3 regions of the Aeribacillus sp. FSL K6-8210 genome follow, and region 3 is predicted to be linked to each of the others. Evidence: riboswitches for the same ligand, from Rfam matches in the RefSeq annotation. Region 3 holds a riboswitch; each other region holds the start of a gene.

Region 1 (4,376 bases), 1.7 Mb from region 3:
TTTCATCAATGGGGTTGAAAGTACACCACTAACCCTTCCATTTTTTGTGAAGATAAAGGTTACCCGTGGTGCTAGATAAAATCAAACAAGCATAAAAAATAGCTCTTGCCTGGCGAATCTCCTGTAGAATGAAAGTGCGACCTACCATTCGAAAGGAGAATCCCCATGCAAGAGCACTTTCATTTTACTACAGATCGTGTCAAACTTCAAAAACAATATGCATCGATTTTGCTTTTTGTATCGGCTCAACTATCGAGTATCCAGATTCCTCTTCAACGTCGAAATCGTCATTTGTTGAAACAGAAAGACGAAGTCATCATCACCATCCATGTCCTTGGAAAGTTGTTGGGCTTCACTTCCGAACGGGCTTGGCATCGGTTTGTGATTGGGAATTTGTTTCCCAAGGACTTGTTCCCTGAGCGTTCTCGGTACAACCGTCGCTGCCGAGCGCTTAGCTTTGCGATCAAGTGGATTCGGCACCAGCTAGCCAAGCGTGGGCAACACCATGCGTATGCGGTCGTGGACAGCTTGCCGATCGAGCTGTGTCATTCAGCTCGAATGCATCGCGTCAAACGATTCCGTGGAATTGCCGATATTGGCTATTGTGCTTCCAAAAGGATCACTTTCTATGGGTGGAAACTTCACCTGCAGGTCACCGACCAAGGGCTTCCGATGGGATATGTTGTCACCGAAGCGTCTTGTCACGACCGGGTGGCCGCTGAAACCGTCATGACGCAAATTCCACATCCATATAACCTAGGTGACAAAGGGTACATCAGCCAAAAACTGCAAAAGAAGCTGTACGAAGAGCATCGAGTCGCTTTTTGGACGCCCGTTCGAAAAAATCAGCGAATTCTCCAATCCGACGCATGGAAACAGTGGATGAAACGAAAACGCAAAGTGATTGAAACCGTGTTTTCGATTTTAGTCGATTCGTATCGGATCACCGAGATTCGAGCGAACTCGGTTTCTGGATTTGAAACGGCACTGGATGGTATTTTACTGGCTTACTCGCTTGTTGTTCTTGGGCTAGTTGAGCGTTAAGACTCAACTAGCACCACGGGTAAAGGTTTAATTCTAGAATATAAAACATCATGTTCTTTAATTGATCGATCCTCGTTTTTAATTAAATCATCCGTTCCAGTAAATAACATATAACATCCTTTCCTTACATACGATTCACTTATTCCTAGCAATTTAGCTAATTTGTAATTCGAGAAATCAGGATTCAACTCAATTGCTTGTCTAAGTTTTTCTAAGTTCTTATCCGTTTTATTGCGCTGTTCTTTTAAATACTCCTCACGGCTTTTTACGCCCATTTCCCGGCGTTTTTGTTTCCTTCTCCGCTTTTCATTCGCATCTATAATCGTGCTTAAATGGCGTTGTTCGTCCTCTGTTATATCTAACCATTCAATTAATTTTTTATTGCTGATATTATATCCAGCGCCAGGATACCCTTTTTCTCTGGCTATTCGGTTTGCTTCTTCGTTATTCCGTGCATAATAGGCCTTTTCAGCGCTTCTGGTGGATCTTCTTAAAGGCTCATTAAACTGTAAATTAAACGTTAGCGTTTGTTTTAAGGCTTCTTCTGGATCATTCAAAAAGCAACATAACCAATAACGGTACAAGAAACAAATTGTCTCACGATAACCAGTAACGTTATAATTGCGTAATTCAACCAGTTTTTCTAAGTCTAGTAATCTAGCATGATGCGATCGGAAGACGTTAAAAAGATGTTGTACCTTCTTTTTTCGTCCTCTTTTTTTAGGCTTTCCTGTTTTGGCTCAACCTCAAGTTCCGGTAAATACCTCAAATTGTAAACTGCACCATTAAATAATTGTAGCATGCCATCAGAAAAATGTAAGCGAATTTGAATCGAATATGATGTAAAAAAGTGTTGACAGAGGGGAAGGATAGTGGCATAATCCAAGTAACCGAATAAGAATTATAAAGTTAATAATAAAACTCTTATCAAGAGCAGGTGGAGGGATGAGCCCAATGAAGCCCGGCAACCGACTCATATGATGAGCACGGTGCTAATTCTCCCAACAGAGATGTTGAAAGATAAGAAGTTGTTTTGACAAAAAACCTCTTCTTATTGAAGAGGTTTTATTTATATAAAAAAATCTGAATGAAGAGGATTGAAAAAATGGGTCACGTAACAGCAGTATACCAAATCATTGCGAAACGAGAAGATTTAGAAAAAAAAGCAGAAGGCATTGCTCTTGGATTAACGGTAGGTTCGTGGACTGACCTTCCTCTTTTAGTGCAAGAGCAGTTAAAAAAGCATAAAGGACAAGTGGTTGAAATAAAAGAAACAGGCGAGGATCCATCCTCCGGCAAAACGATTGCACAGCTTCACATTCGCTTTCCGGGAGAAAACTTTTCTAAAGACATTCCTGCCATCTTAACGACAACTTTTGGAAAATTATCACTAGATGGAGAAATAAAATTACTAGATTTGCAGTTTGACGATGAGATCTTTCGGTATTTTCCAGGTCCTCGCTTTGGAATTCAGGGGTTACGAGAAAAACTTGGCGTTTACGACAGACCGTTAGTGATGAGCATCTTTAAAGGTGTAATTGGACGTGATATGGATTACCTTCTTGCCCAATTGCGGGAGCAGGCTCTCGGGGGCGTCGACTTAGTAAAGGATGACGAAATACTTTTTGAAAATTCGCTCACATCATTTGAAACAAGAATAAAGGAAGGCAAAAAAGTTCTTGATAACGTGTATCAAGAAAAAGGGCACCGAACTTTGTATGCGGTCAATTTGACGGGAAAAACATTTGAATTGAAAGATAAGGCAAGAAAAGCAAAAGAATTAGGTGCCGATATTTTGCTATTTAATGTTTTTACATATGGCCTCGATGTGCTGCAAGCATTAAGGGAAGATGATGAAATCGCCCTCCCAATTATGGCTCATCCGGCGTTTAGCGGATCGTTTACTTCATCCGAAAAATATGGGCTCTCTCATTCCTTATTGCTTGGAAAATTGATAAGAATTGCTGGAGCAGATTTTTCGTTGTTCCCTTCACCATATGGCAGCGTTGCATTGGAGCGTGACAAAGTTTTAAAAGTGAAAGAAGAATTGGTGAAGGAATCAGTTTTAAAACCAGTTTTTCCTGTTCCATCTGCTGGCATTCACCCGGGTCTTGTTCCCATTTTAATTCATGATTTTGGAAAAGATTGTGTCATTAATGCAGGAGGCGGTGTTCACGGTCACCCGCAAGGTGCTAAAGGCGGAGGAAAAGCTTTCCGTCAGGCAGTTGACGCTGTTTCCCGGGGTGTTCCCCTTAATGAAGCAGCTGAAGACATAGAATTACAAGAAGCAATTCGGCTCTGGGGATGGAAGGAGGCACCGTCCAATTGAAGCCAGTAATATTTTGTGATTTTGATGGAACGGTGACAAAAAAAGATAACATCGTTAGCATCATGAAGCGTTTCGCTCCAAAAGAGTGGGAGCAATTGAAGGATGGCGTCCTTTCCCAGTCGATTAGTATTCAGGAAGGAGTCGGCAAGATGTTTGCACTTCTTCCATCTTCTTTAAAGGGTGACATCATTCACTATATTTTAGAAACTGCAGAAATAAGGGAAGGATTTCGCGACTTTGTTCATTATGCGAAAAACATGAACATTCCTTTATACATTGTCAGCGGCGGAATCGATTTTTTTATTAAACCGCTGTTGCAGCCTTTTGATTCTATTACCGCACTGTTTTGCAATAAAGCGGATTTTAGCGGAGAAACGATCACCATTCATTGGCCTTATACGTGTGATGAAAAATGTCCCAACCAAAATTGTGGGTGCTGCAAACCGTCAATTATTCGGCAAATTGCAAATGCTGACACTCATTCCATCATCATCGGGGATTCCGTCACAGATTTAGAAGCCGCGAAGATTGCAGATACAGTTATTGCACGTGATTATTTATCAAAAAAATGTCAAGAATTTTCTATTCCTTATCAATCTTTCGAAACATTTTACGACTGTATTGACATTTTAGAGAAGACAATAAACAAAACAAATTTCATAGAAGAAAAAGGTGACGCAAAATGAGTGTCGTTTTAACTCGTGTTCATGAGCTTGCGGAGATTAAAGAGGAGCTTGCTGCGAGGGATTGGTTTATGGGGACAAGCGGCAATTTAGCCATAAAAGTTCAAGATTCCCCTCTTCAGTTTCTTGTGACCGCAAGCGGCAAAGATAAACGAAAAAAAACGAAGGAAGATTTTTTGCTTGTTGATGGAGAAGGAAATCCTGTAGGCGCAACACATCTGAAGCCTTCGGCAGAAACGCTGTTGCATTGCGAAATATATAAAAGAAGCAAAGCCGGCTGCAGCCTGCATGTACATACGGTTGCAAATAATGTCATCTCT
Region 2 (4,376 bases), 110 kb from region 3:
TAAAGAATTAGCTCTTGCGATGGATGAGTACAACCGCTTTTATCATTATGAAAGGTATCAAAAAAGATTAAGCGGCTTTAGCCCCATGGAATATAGAGCTAAAGCCGCTTAGGTATATTTTTATTATTTCTACAGTCTACTTGACAGGGGACAGTTCAAAGCTGTAGCCGAAAGTAAGTAATTTTTTTATATGATTGGACCGCCAAGTTCTTCAATTTCCTTCGGAACGTTCGAGAATTTTTTGAAGTTCTCTTTGAATGCTTTTGCTAATTCATACGCTTTTTGTTCATAAGCGTTTTTATCACTCCATGTTTTAATAGGCTGTAAAACTTCATCAGGCACTCCTGGAACATGAGCAGGAATCGCCAGCCCGAAAATAGGGTCTTTTACAGTTTCCACCTCATCGAGTTCGCCTTCCAATGCTGCCTGAACCATGGCTCTTGTATAAGCAAGTTTAATTCGCTTTCCTACTCCGTATTCTCCACCGGTCCACCCTGTATTGACTAAAAATACTTTCACATCATGTTCTTCGATTTTTCTTCCGAGCATTTCAGAGTATCTTGTAGCTGGAAGCGGAAGAAATGGTGCGCCAAAGCATGTGGAGAACGTTGTTTTAGGGGAAGTAATACCCCTTTCCGTTCCAGCAAGCTTGCTCGTATAACCGCTTAAGAAATGATACATAGCCTGTTCTTTCGTTAATTTGCTTATTGGCGGTAGAACACCGAACGCATCAGCTGTTAAAAAAATAATAGTGTTAGGGTGACCCGCAATGCTCGGTTTAGCAATATTGTCAATCGCTTCAATTGGATAAGCCGCACGGGTGTTTTCTGTTAATAAGGAGTTGTCATAATCAGGAATTCGTGTCGATTCATCAACCACAACGTTTTCCAAAACGGAACCGAATCGAATCGCGTTATAAATTTGAGGTTCTTTTTCTTCAGACAAACCGATGCATTTTGCATAACAGCCGCCTTCAATATTAAAAATACCAGATGAAGACCAGCCGTGTTCATCATCACCAATTAATCGGCGTTTTGGATCGGCGGAAAGTGTTGTTTTGCCTGTTCCCGATAAACCGAAAAAGAGCGCGACATCGCCTTCTTGACCGACATTGGCGGAGCAGTGCATTGAAAATATATCTCTTTCTGGAAGCAGGAAGTTCATGACGGAAAAGATAGACTTTTTCATCTCGCCTGCATATTCAGTTCCGCCGATCAGGATTATTCTCTTTTCAAAAGAAATAATGATAAATGCTTCTGAGTTCGTTCCATCCACAGCTGGATCTGCTTTAAAGGAAGGAGCGGAAACAATCGTAAACGGATTTTTATGCTCCTTTAAATCGTCTTGGCTTTTCGGACGGATAAACAGTTGGCGAGCAAATAAATTTTGCCACGCCAATTCATTGACCACTTGAATTGGAAGACGATATTTTTTGTCAGCTCCGGCAAATCCGTTAAAAACATAAATTTCATCTCTATTTTTTAAATATTGTATGACTTTTAAGTACAGTTTTTCAAAAACTTCTGATGAAATTGGCTTGTTGACGGGTCCCCAATCAATTAAATGCTTGACAGAATCTTCTTCAACGATGAATTTATCTTCTGGTGACCGGCCGGTATATTTGCCTGTTGTAACCGAAACTGCACCTGTATTTGTTAAAAAACCTTCTTTCCTAGCTAAAACTTTTTCTACAAGTCGTGCGACTGGTAAATTATGATATGCATTTGGTCCGCTGATCAACGAAGCTAATTCATTTGATACATCTACAATATTCATATACATACCATCCTTTTTTTGCATATTTGAAATGGTTTTATAGAAATAGTATAACACATTCGCAAAAATAATCCATCCTATTTATCGATTTCTGAAAATAATGTTTTTACTATATATTTTGCCTTCATTTTTGGGCATCATACGAATCATGATTGATCAGCTGATACTGAAATAATGGATATCAGATGATTTGGAAAATTACAGAGAAGCTTTATTTATTGTTGACAAGTACTTTTTTGCTCCTGTATGATATACATTTGAACGGATACTCTTATCCCGAGTTGGCGGAGGGACAGGCCCTATGAAGCCCAGCAACCGGCTCGTTGAAAGAAGACAGTAGAATATGGCTTTCAAAATCCCGGTATTCTATGGACATACAACATGATGCGAAAGAATTCCATATTCATAGACGAGCAATGGTGCTAACCTGATGCAAGGTTATATCCTTGAACGATAAGAGTGAAAGGCAATGATGTTTATAACAACCTTTCCTCTGGCAGGGAAGGTTTTTTCTATGTATAAGAGAAATCTCGTTTAGCCAAGTTTTTCTTATCGTACGAAATATTTTGATATGTTTACAATAGTGGCGAGGGAATGAGTTCCGTGTCAATGACAAGGAGTGTAGCACTCCATAAACATCATTTTAAGTTTGAGGAGGAAGCAGTAAATGACAAAAAAGCGCCGTCTGTTTACATCTGAATCCGTAACGGAAGGGCATCCGGACAAAATTTGCGACCAAATTTCAGATGCGATTTTAGATGCCATTTTAGAAAAAGATCCGAACGCACGTGTAGCTTGCGAAACATCTGTCACCACCGGACTTGTATTAGTCAGTGGAGAAATTACGACAAGCACGTATGTGGATATACCAAAAATTGTGCGAGAAACGGTCAAAGAGATCGGCTATACGAGAGCTAAATACGGTTTTGATGCTGAAACTTGTGCTGTTTTAACATCAATTGATGAGCAATCACCCGATATTGCTGCAGGGGTGGATAAAGCTTTAGAAGCGAGAGAAGGACAAATGACTGATGAAGAAATTGAAGCGATTGGCGCTGGAGATCAAGGGTTAATGTTCGGTTTTGCATGCAATGAAACGAAGGAATTAATGCCTCTCCCGATTTCCATTGCCCATAAGCTTTCACGCCGGCTTACAGAAGTTAGAAAAAGCGAAGAAATTCCTTATTTGCGTCCGGACGGAAAGACGCAAGTTACGGTAGAATATGATGAAAATGAACAGCCGGTTAGAATTGACACAATTGTCATATCGACTCAACACCATCCGGAGGCAACTTTAGAACAAATTAAGCAGGATATTAAAGAAAAAGTAATTGATCCGGTTGCTCCAAAAGAACTGATCGATGAAGAAACAAAATATTTCATCAACCCTACCGGACGTTTCGTTATTGGCGGACCACAAGGAGATGCAGGATTAACGGGACGAAAAATCATTGTCGATACTTACGGAGGCTATGCGCGCCATGGCGGAGGAGCTTTCTCAGGAAAAGATCCGACGAAGGTAGACCGATCTGCAGCTTATGCGGCTCGTTACGTAGCGAAAAATATTGTCGCAGCCGGACTTGCAGACAAATGCGAGGTTCAGCTGGCCTATGCAATTGGTGTGGCGAAACCTGTCTCTATTTCTGTTGATACGTTCGGTACTGGCAAAGTAAGCGAAGATGTTTTAGTTGAATTAATTCGCAATAACTTTGATTTGCGCCCAGCTGGCATTATAAAAATGCTTGACTTGCGCCGCCCGATTTACAAACAGACAGCTGCTTACGGTCATTTCGGACGCAACGATCTAGATTTGCCATGGGAACGCACAGATAAAGCGGAAGCTTTGCGCGAACAAGCTCATCAATATTTGTAAAATAAAAAAGGTGTCCAATGCGATGCATGCATTAGACACCTTTTTGCTTGTGCGCCCGGCATGGGTGTAATCTATAGGGTGAAAGTCCCGAGCTGCGAAGGCAGAAGTAGCAGTTAGCTTAACGCAAGGGTGTCCGTGGTGACGCGGAATCTGAAGGAAGCGAGCGGCAAACTTCCGGTCTGAGGAACACGAACTTCATATGAGGCTAGGTATCACTGGGTGAGTTTGCAAGACAAAACAAAGCCCTTTCTGCCGAAGGTGATACAGAGTAAATGAAGCAGATGGATGGAAGGAAAGATTACACTCTTACCCGGGGAGGTCTGGCTGGCACGCCAAGTAACCTTGGTAACCTATCTAGTGATAGATAGCTGAACCGTCAGAAGTCAGCAGAGGTCATAGTATTAGTTGGTCTAGAACAACTAAGAAGGACCGAACAATTAAGAGAGAATAGCCCTTGGCATTCAGTGAGTCATGATGAACACAGAAAACGTAGTACCTCACTTGAGGGAGGAAGCGGTGAATCCCGTGGGAGATCTCTTGGAGGGTGGAGTGACCACTGGCATAAAGAGAACAGCTATTCACGGAAGTTATAAAGACTTGCGTCAATTATCTTAATTGAACCGCCGTATACGGAACCGTACGTACGGTGGTGTGAGAGGACGGGAGTTAATCGCTCCCTCCTACTCGATTTATGGTCCGAATGCGACAAAACAGATGGTGCCTGCTG
Region 3 (4,376 bases):
AATTATCGATTCGAAATGTGCTTCACTTGGGTATGGACTTGCTGTCCGCTACACCATTCAATTAGCAAAACAAGGACTTGATTTAGAACAAATGGCAAATGCAGTAAAAGAGTATTGCAGTCATATGGAGCACATTTTTACAGTTGATCGCCTGGAATATTTGGCTCGCGGCGGGAGAATCAGCAAAACATCTGCGTTTGTTGGCGGACTGCTTAATATCAAGCCGCTTTTGCATGTCGAAGAAGGAAAGCTGATCCCGCTGGAAAAAATCCGCGGGAAAAAGAAGCTTTACCGGAGAATTCTTGAGCTGATGGAAGAGCGTGGAGACGGATTGAGTGAACAGACAATCGCCATCAGCCATGGTGATGATGAAGAAGCAGCTCTCGAATTAAAACAATTAATTGAAGAAACGTTTCATCCAAAAGAAATGATCATCCATACGATCGGTGCTGTCATTGGTGCACACTCTGGCCCCGGCACCCTTGCTGTATTTTTTCTAAATAAACATATTCAAGAAGCTTCATGGAAATCATAAGTATATAACAGTATGGAAAGGAGCTTCCTGAATGTCCAAAACAAGCGATAATGATAAAAAAGCTGTAGACAACAATGCAAAACGACACGAAAAAAATCTATTGAAGGAAAAAAATCGAGAGCTTGGAAAACGGCAATACTCAAAGAAAACGGATCATTTATAATGCCCGCCTGTCGGGCTTTTTCTTTTTTTGAAATATCTCTAAAGGCGAGTCTTCCACCTCTTCTATCCGGACGTTCTGAAAGAAAAAGACGCTTTCTTATCTTACAGTATGCATCTTTTCTCTAGCTTTTGTTTTCATTTTTGTCTAATAAAACATGGGCGGGGCAATAACTTTCAATTTGATTAGGCCATTCATTTCATTAAAAAACAGAGAAATCCAAAACGTTTCCATATTCAAAAGCGGAGGTCATTTTTTTATATGTAAGAGGAAATGACAAACATGTGGGAATCTATCCTTTATTAATGTAAGATATTGTAAAATAAGTATACAAGAGGTGGCACAATGAAGAAACATGAAATTTCCGTGTATCTTACAAAAGAGATGGAGCCGGAATATGTCATTTCCCTTGTCCATGAAGCGATTAAATTTAACAGCTACATTTTATTCCAAACAAAAAAGCTCCAATTAAATGCGAAAAGCGTTTTAAGCATGCTCGGTTTTTCCGCCTTTTTAGAAGGTCATGTAGTCATCAGCGCTGAAGGAGAAGATTCGCTCGAAGCAGTAAAAAACTTACAAGACTTTCTTTCCCCTAAATGTTCTAAAGCGACATCTTTAGCTTAATTGCATTTAAGCAGATATTAATTTCCTTGCCGTTGCTTTAAGTAACGGTTTTTTCATTTAATTTGCGAGGAACCCCTAAAAGAGTTGTTCAACTGAACGACATTCACTATAATGAATGTAAATAACGTTATTGGAGGTAAAAAGTTGGCTAAGGAGAATTCATTTGACATCGTCTCAAAAGTGGATATTGCCGAAGTGAACAATTCCATTCAAATGGCGAAAAAAGAAATTGTAAACAGATATGATTTCAAAGGATCTAAAAGCGATATATCCCTAGAAAAAGATGAGCTTGTGCTAATCTCTGACGATGAATATAAGCTGAATCAACTAAAAGATGTATTAGTAAGCAAAATGATTAAACGCGGTGTCGCAACCAAGAATATTCAGTACGGGAAAATCGAAAAGGCTTCAGGAGGCACTGTCAGACAAAGAGCCAAACTTGTCAACGGAATTGACAAAGAAAACGGGAAAAAGATCAATGCGCTGATCAAAAATACCGGGCTAAAAGTAAAAAGCCAAATTCAAGACGACCAAGTCCGGGTAAGCGGCAAAAGCAAGGACGATTTGCAAAAAGTGATTGCAGCTGTGAAAAGCGCCGACTTGCCGATCGACGTACAATTTATTAATTTTCGCTAGCTTTGCCCTGTTCACAAAATTGAAATTTTATATTGATTATTTTGATAAAATTCGTTAAATTAGGATTAATCCGTTGTTTTAAAATTTCATACGGTAAAGCGTTCTTATCAAGAGAAGCGGAGGGACTGGCCCGATGAACCTTCAGCAACCGGATTACCCAAAAACTTTGGGTACCAAGGTGCTAAATCCAGCGATGCGTAAATTTGCGCTCGGAAGATAAGAAGAAGGGGAAATTGTTCAAGAAAAAGTCTTCTTCTTAGAAGGCTTTTCTTTTTTATATAGGTGTTCGCCTCCTTGCAGGCGCCTATTTCATTTGATTGGAGGACTTTTTATGGGGCTTTTACAAGATTTACAGAATCATATATTAATTGCCGACGGAGCAATGGGGACTCTACTATACTCATTCGGAATAGACAGATGCTTTGATGAGCTAAACGTTTCAAAACCGGAAGAAATAGAACGGATTCATTCAGCCTATTTAGACGCAGGCGCAACTGTTATTCAAACAAATACATACGGCGCCAATCGCATAAAGCTTGCCAGATATGGGCTGGAAGATGATATAAAGATCATCAACCAAAAAGGGGTTGAACTTGCAAAGAGGGCGTTACAAAAAGCGGAAAACAAAGGGTATGTCATCGGAACAATCGGCGGCATCCGTTCGTTTCAAAAAAGCGCCTTCACGCTATCTGACATTGCCGAAAATTTTCGTGAGCAGCTTCATGTCCTTTTATCCGAAAACGTAGATGGCATTATTTTAGAAACCTATTACGACTTGGAAGAACTGAAAACCGTTTTGCAAATAGCTAGAAAAGAAACGGATTTGCCCATTATCACAAATGTTTCTTTGCACGAACAAGGCGTCTTTCAAAATGGAACAAGATTGGCAGACGGTTTGAAAATGCTTGAAGAACTTGGTGCAGATATTGTCGGCCTCAATTGCCGTTTAGGCCCTTATCATATGCTGCAATCTCTGGAAGAAGTGCCGCTGTTTGAACATGCCTTTTTATCCGCTTTTCCAAACGGCAGCCTGCCAAGGTATGAAAACGGAAGATTAGTTTATGAATCAGATGAACACTATTTTTATGAAGCGGCTCTTCAATTCCGAAAACAAGGTGTCCGGCTTCTCGGCGGATGCTGCGGAACCGCGCCGAAACATATTCGGGCAATGGCTGAAGCGGTATCAAACCTCCCTCCTGTCACAGAGAAAGAAGTAAAAGAACGAAATGTTCCAATTCATGTTTTACCTATGAAAGAAAGTCAAGAAACTCCTCTCCCAGATATTGCAAAAAACAGACGCTCAGTGATTGTAGAATTGGACCCGCCGAAAACGCTCGGCTTGGAAAAATTTTTAACAGGAGCAAAAGCGTTGAAAAAAGCGGGGATTGATGCAATTACGCTTGCGGATAATTCCCTTGCTACACCAAGAATCAGCAATGTTGCTTGCGCAAAAATTGTGAAAAGCCGTTTCCAGCTTCGCCCGCTCGTTCATTTAACATGTCGTGACAGAAATTTAATCGGCATTCAATCCCATTTAATGGGGCTGCATACGCTTGGCCTGCACGATATTTTAGCGGTCACCGGCGACCCGTCCAAAATCGGTGATTTTCCGGGTGCAACCTCTGTCTATGATTTATCATCGTTTGATTTAATCAGTTTAATTAAGCAATTTAATGAAGGTTTGTCATACTCCGGAAAATCACTTGGTCAAAAAACAAACTTTACTGTTGCCGCCGCCTTCAACCCGAACGTAAGACATCTTGATCGCGCAGTTCAGAGACTTGAGAAAAAAATCAGCTGTGGAGCCGATTATTTTATTACGCAGCCGCTCTACTCGGAGAAGCTGATCGAAGAAGTATATGAAGCAACAAAACATCTGAATGTTCCGATATATCTCGGGATTATGCCGTTAATAAGCAGCCGCAATGCTGAATTTATTCATAACGAAGTGCCAGGCATTAAATTGTCTGATTCGATTCGCGAACAGATGCAAAAAGCAGGCAATGATAAAGAAAAGGGAAAACGAGAAGGACTTGCCATTGCAAAATCGCTTATTGACGCAGCATTTGACCTGTTTAACGGCATTTACTTAATCACTCCGTTTTTGCATTATGAGATGACAGTCGAGCTGACGGAATACATTCATGAAAAAGAAAAGGCAAAACGAGAAAGGAAGATTTCCCATGTATAACATAAAGGAACAGCTGGAGAAAAAAATTTTAATACTAGACGGAGCCATGGGAACAATGATTCAAGCTGCAGAATTATCTGCGAAAGATTTTGGCGGTGAAGAATATGAAGGATGCAACGAATATTTAAACATCACTTCCCCTGAAACGATTGTCCGTATTCATGAAGCGTACCTTGAAGCAGGCGCTGATATTATCGAGACAAATACGTTTGGCGGTACAAGCATCGTCC

What was found. A riboswitch is a leader RNA that binds a small molecule or an ion and turns the genes downstream of it on or off. The one in region 3 is predicted to bind S-adenosylmethionine.
Region 1: it holds a riboswitch for S-adenosylmethionine, as region 3 does, so the genes downstream of both, NSQ41_RS16495 (2,3-diketo-5-methylthiopentyl-1-phosphate enolase) here and NSQ41_RS05230 (bifunctional homocysteine S-methyltransferase/methylenetetrahydrofolate reductase) in region 3, are expected to answer to the same signal.
Region 2: it holds a riboswitch for S-adenosylmethionine, as region 3 does, so the genes downstream of both, metK (methionine adenosyltransferase) here and NSQ41_RS05230 (bifunctional homocysteine S-methyltransferase/methylenetetrahydrofolate reductase) in region 3, are expected to answer to the same signal.

Annotation. Positions count from the first base shown of each region.
Region 1 is NZ_CP150172.1:3,389,281-3,393,656, reverse strand. Features, by position in the region: gene NSQ41_RS16510 (BREX system ATP-binding domain-containing protein) at 1-6, opposite strand, end outside; gene NSQ41_RS16505 (IS982 family transposase) at 166-1,044, shown strand; gene NSQ41_RS16500 (hypothetical protein) at 1,041-1,601, opposite strand; SAM riboswitch class I at 1,966-2,071, shown strand; gene NSQ41_RS16495 (2,3-diketo-5-methylthiopentyl-1-phosphate enolase) at 2,150-3,373, shown strand; gene NSQ41_RS16490 (2-hydroxy-3-keto-5-methylthiopentenyl-1-phosphate phosphatase) at 3,349-4,059, shown strand; gene NSQ41_RS16485 (methylthioribulose 1-phosphate dehydratase) at 4,056-4,376, shown strand, end outside.
Region 2 is NZ_CP150172.1:941,453-945,828, forward strand. Features, by position in the region: partial or broken gene NSQ41_RS04735 (IS3 family transposase) at 1-112, shown strand, start outside; gene pckA (phosphoenolpyruvate carboxykinase (ATP)) at 187-1,776, opposite strand; SAM riboswitch class I at 2,045-2,236, shown strand; gene metK (methionine adenosyltransferase) at 2,444-3,649, shown strand; gene NSQ41_RS04750 (phosphatase PAP2 family protein) at 4,339-4,376, opposite strand, start outside.
Region 3 is NZ_CP150172.1:1,053,388-1,057,763, reverse strand. Features, by position in the region: gene NSQ41_RS05250 (DegV family protein) at 1-535, shown strand, start outside; gene NSQ41_RS05245 (DUF3941 domain-containing protein) at 567-698, shown strand; gene NSQ41_RS05240 (HPr family phosphocarrier protein) at 1,041-1,319, shown strand; gene NSQ41_RS05235 (YajQ family cyclic di-GMP-binding protein) at 1,464-1,955, shown strand; SAM riboswitch class I at 2,057-2,178, shown strand; gene NSQ41_RS05230 (bifunctional homocysteine S-methyltransferase/methylenetetrahydrofolate reductase) at 2,287-4,146, shown strand; gene metH (methionine synthase) at 4,139-4,376, shown strand, end outside.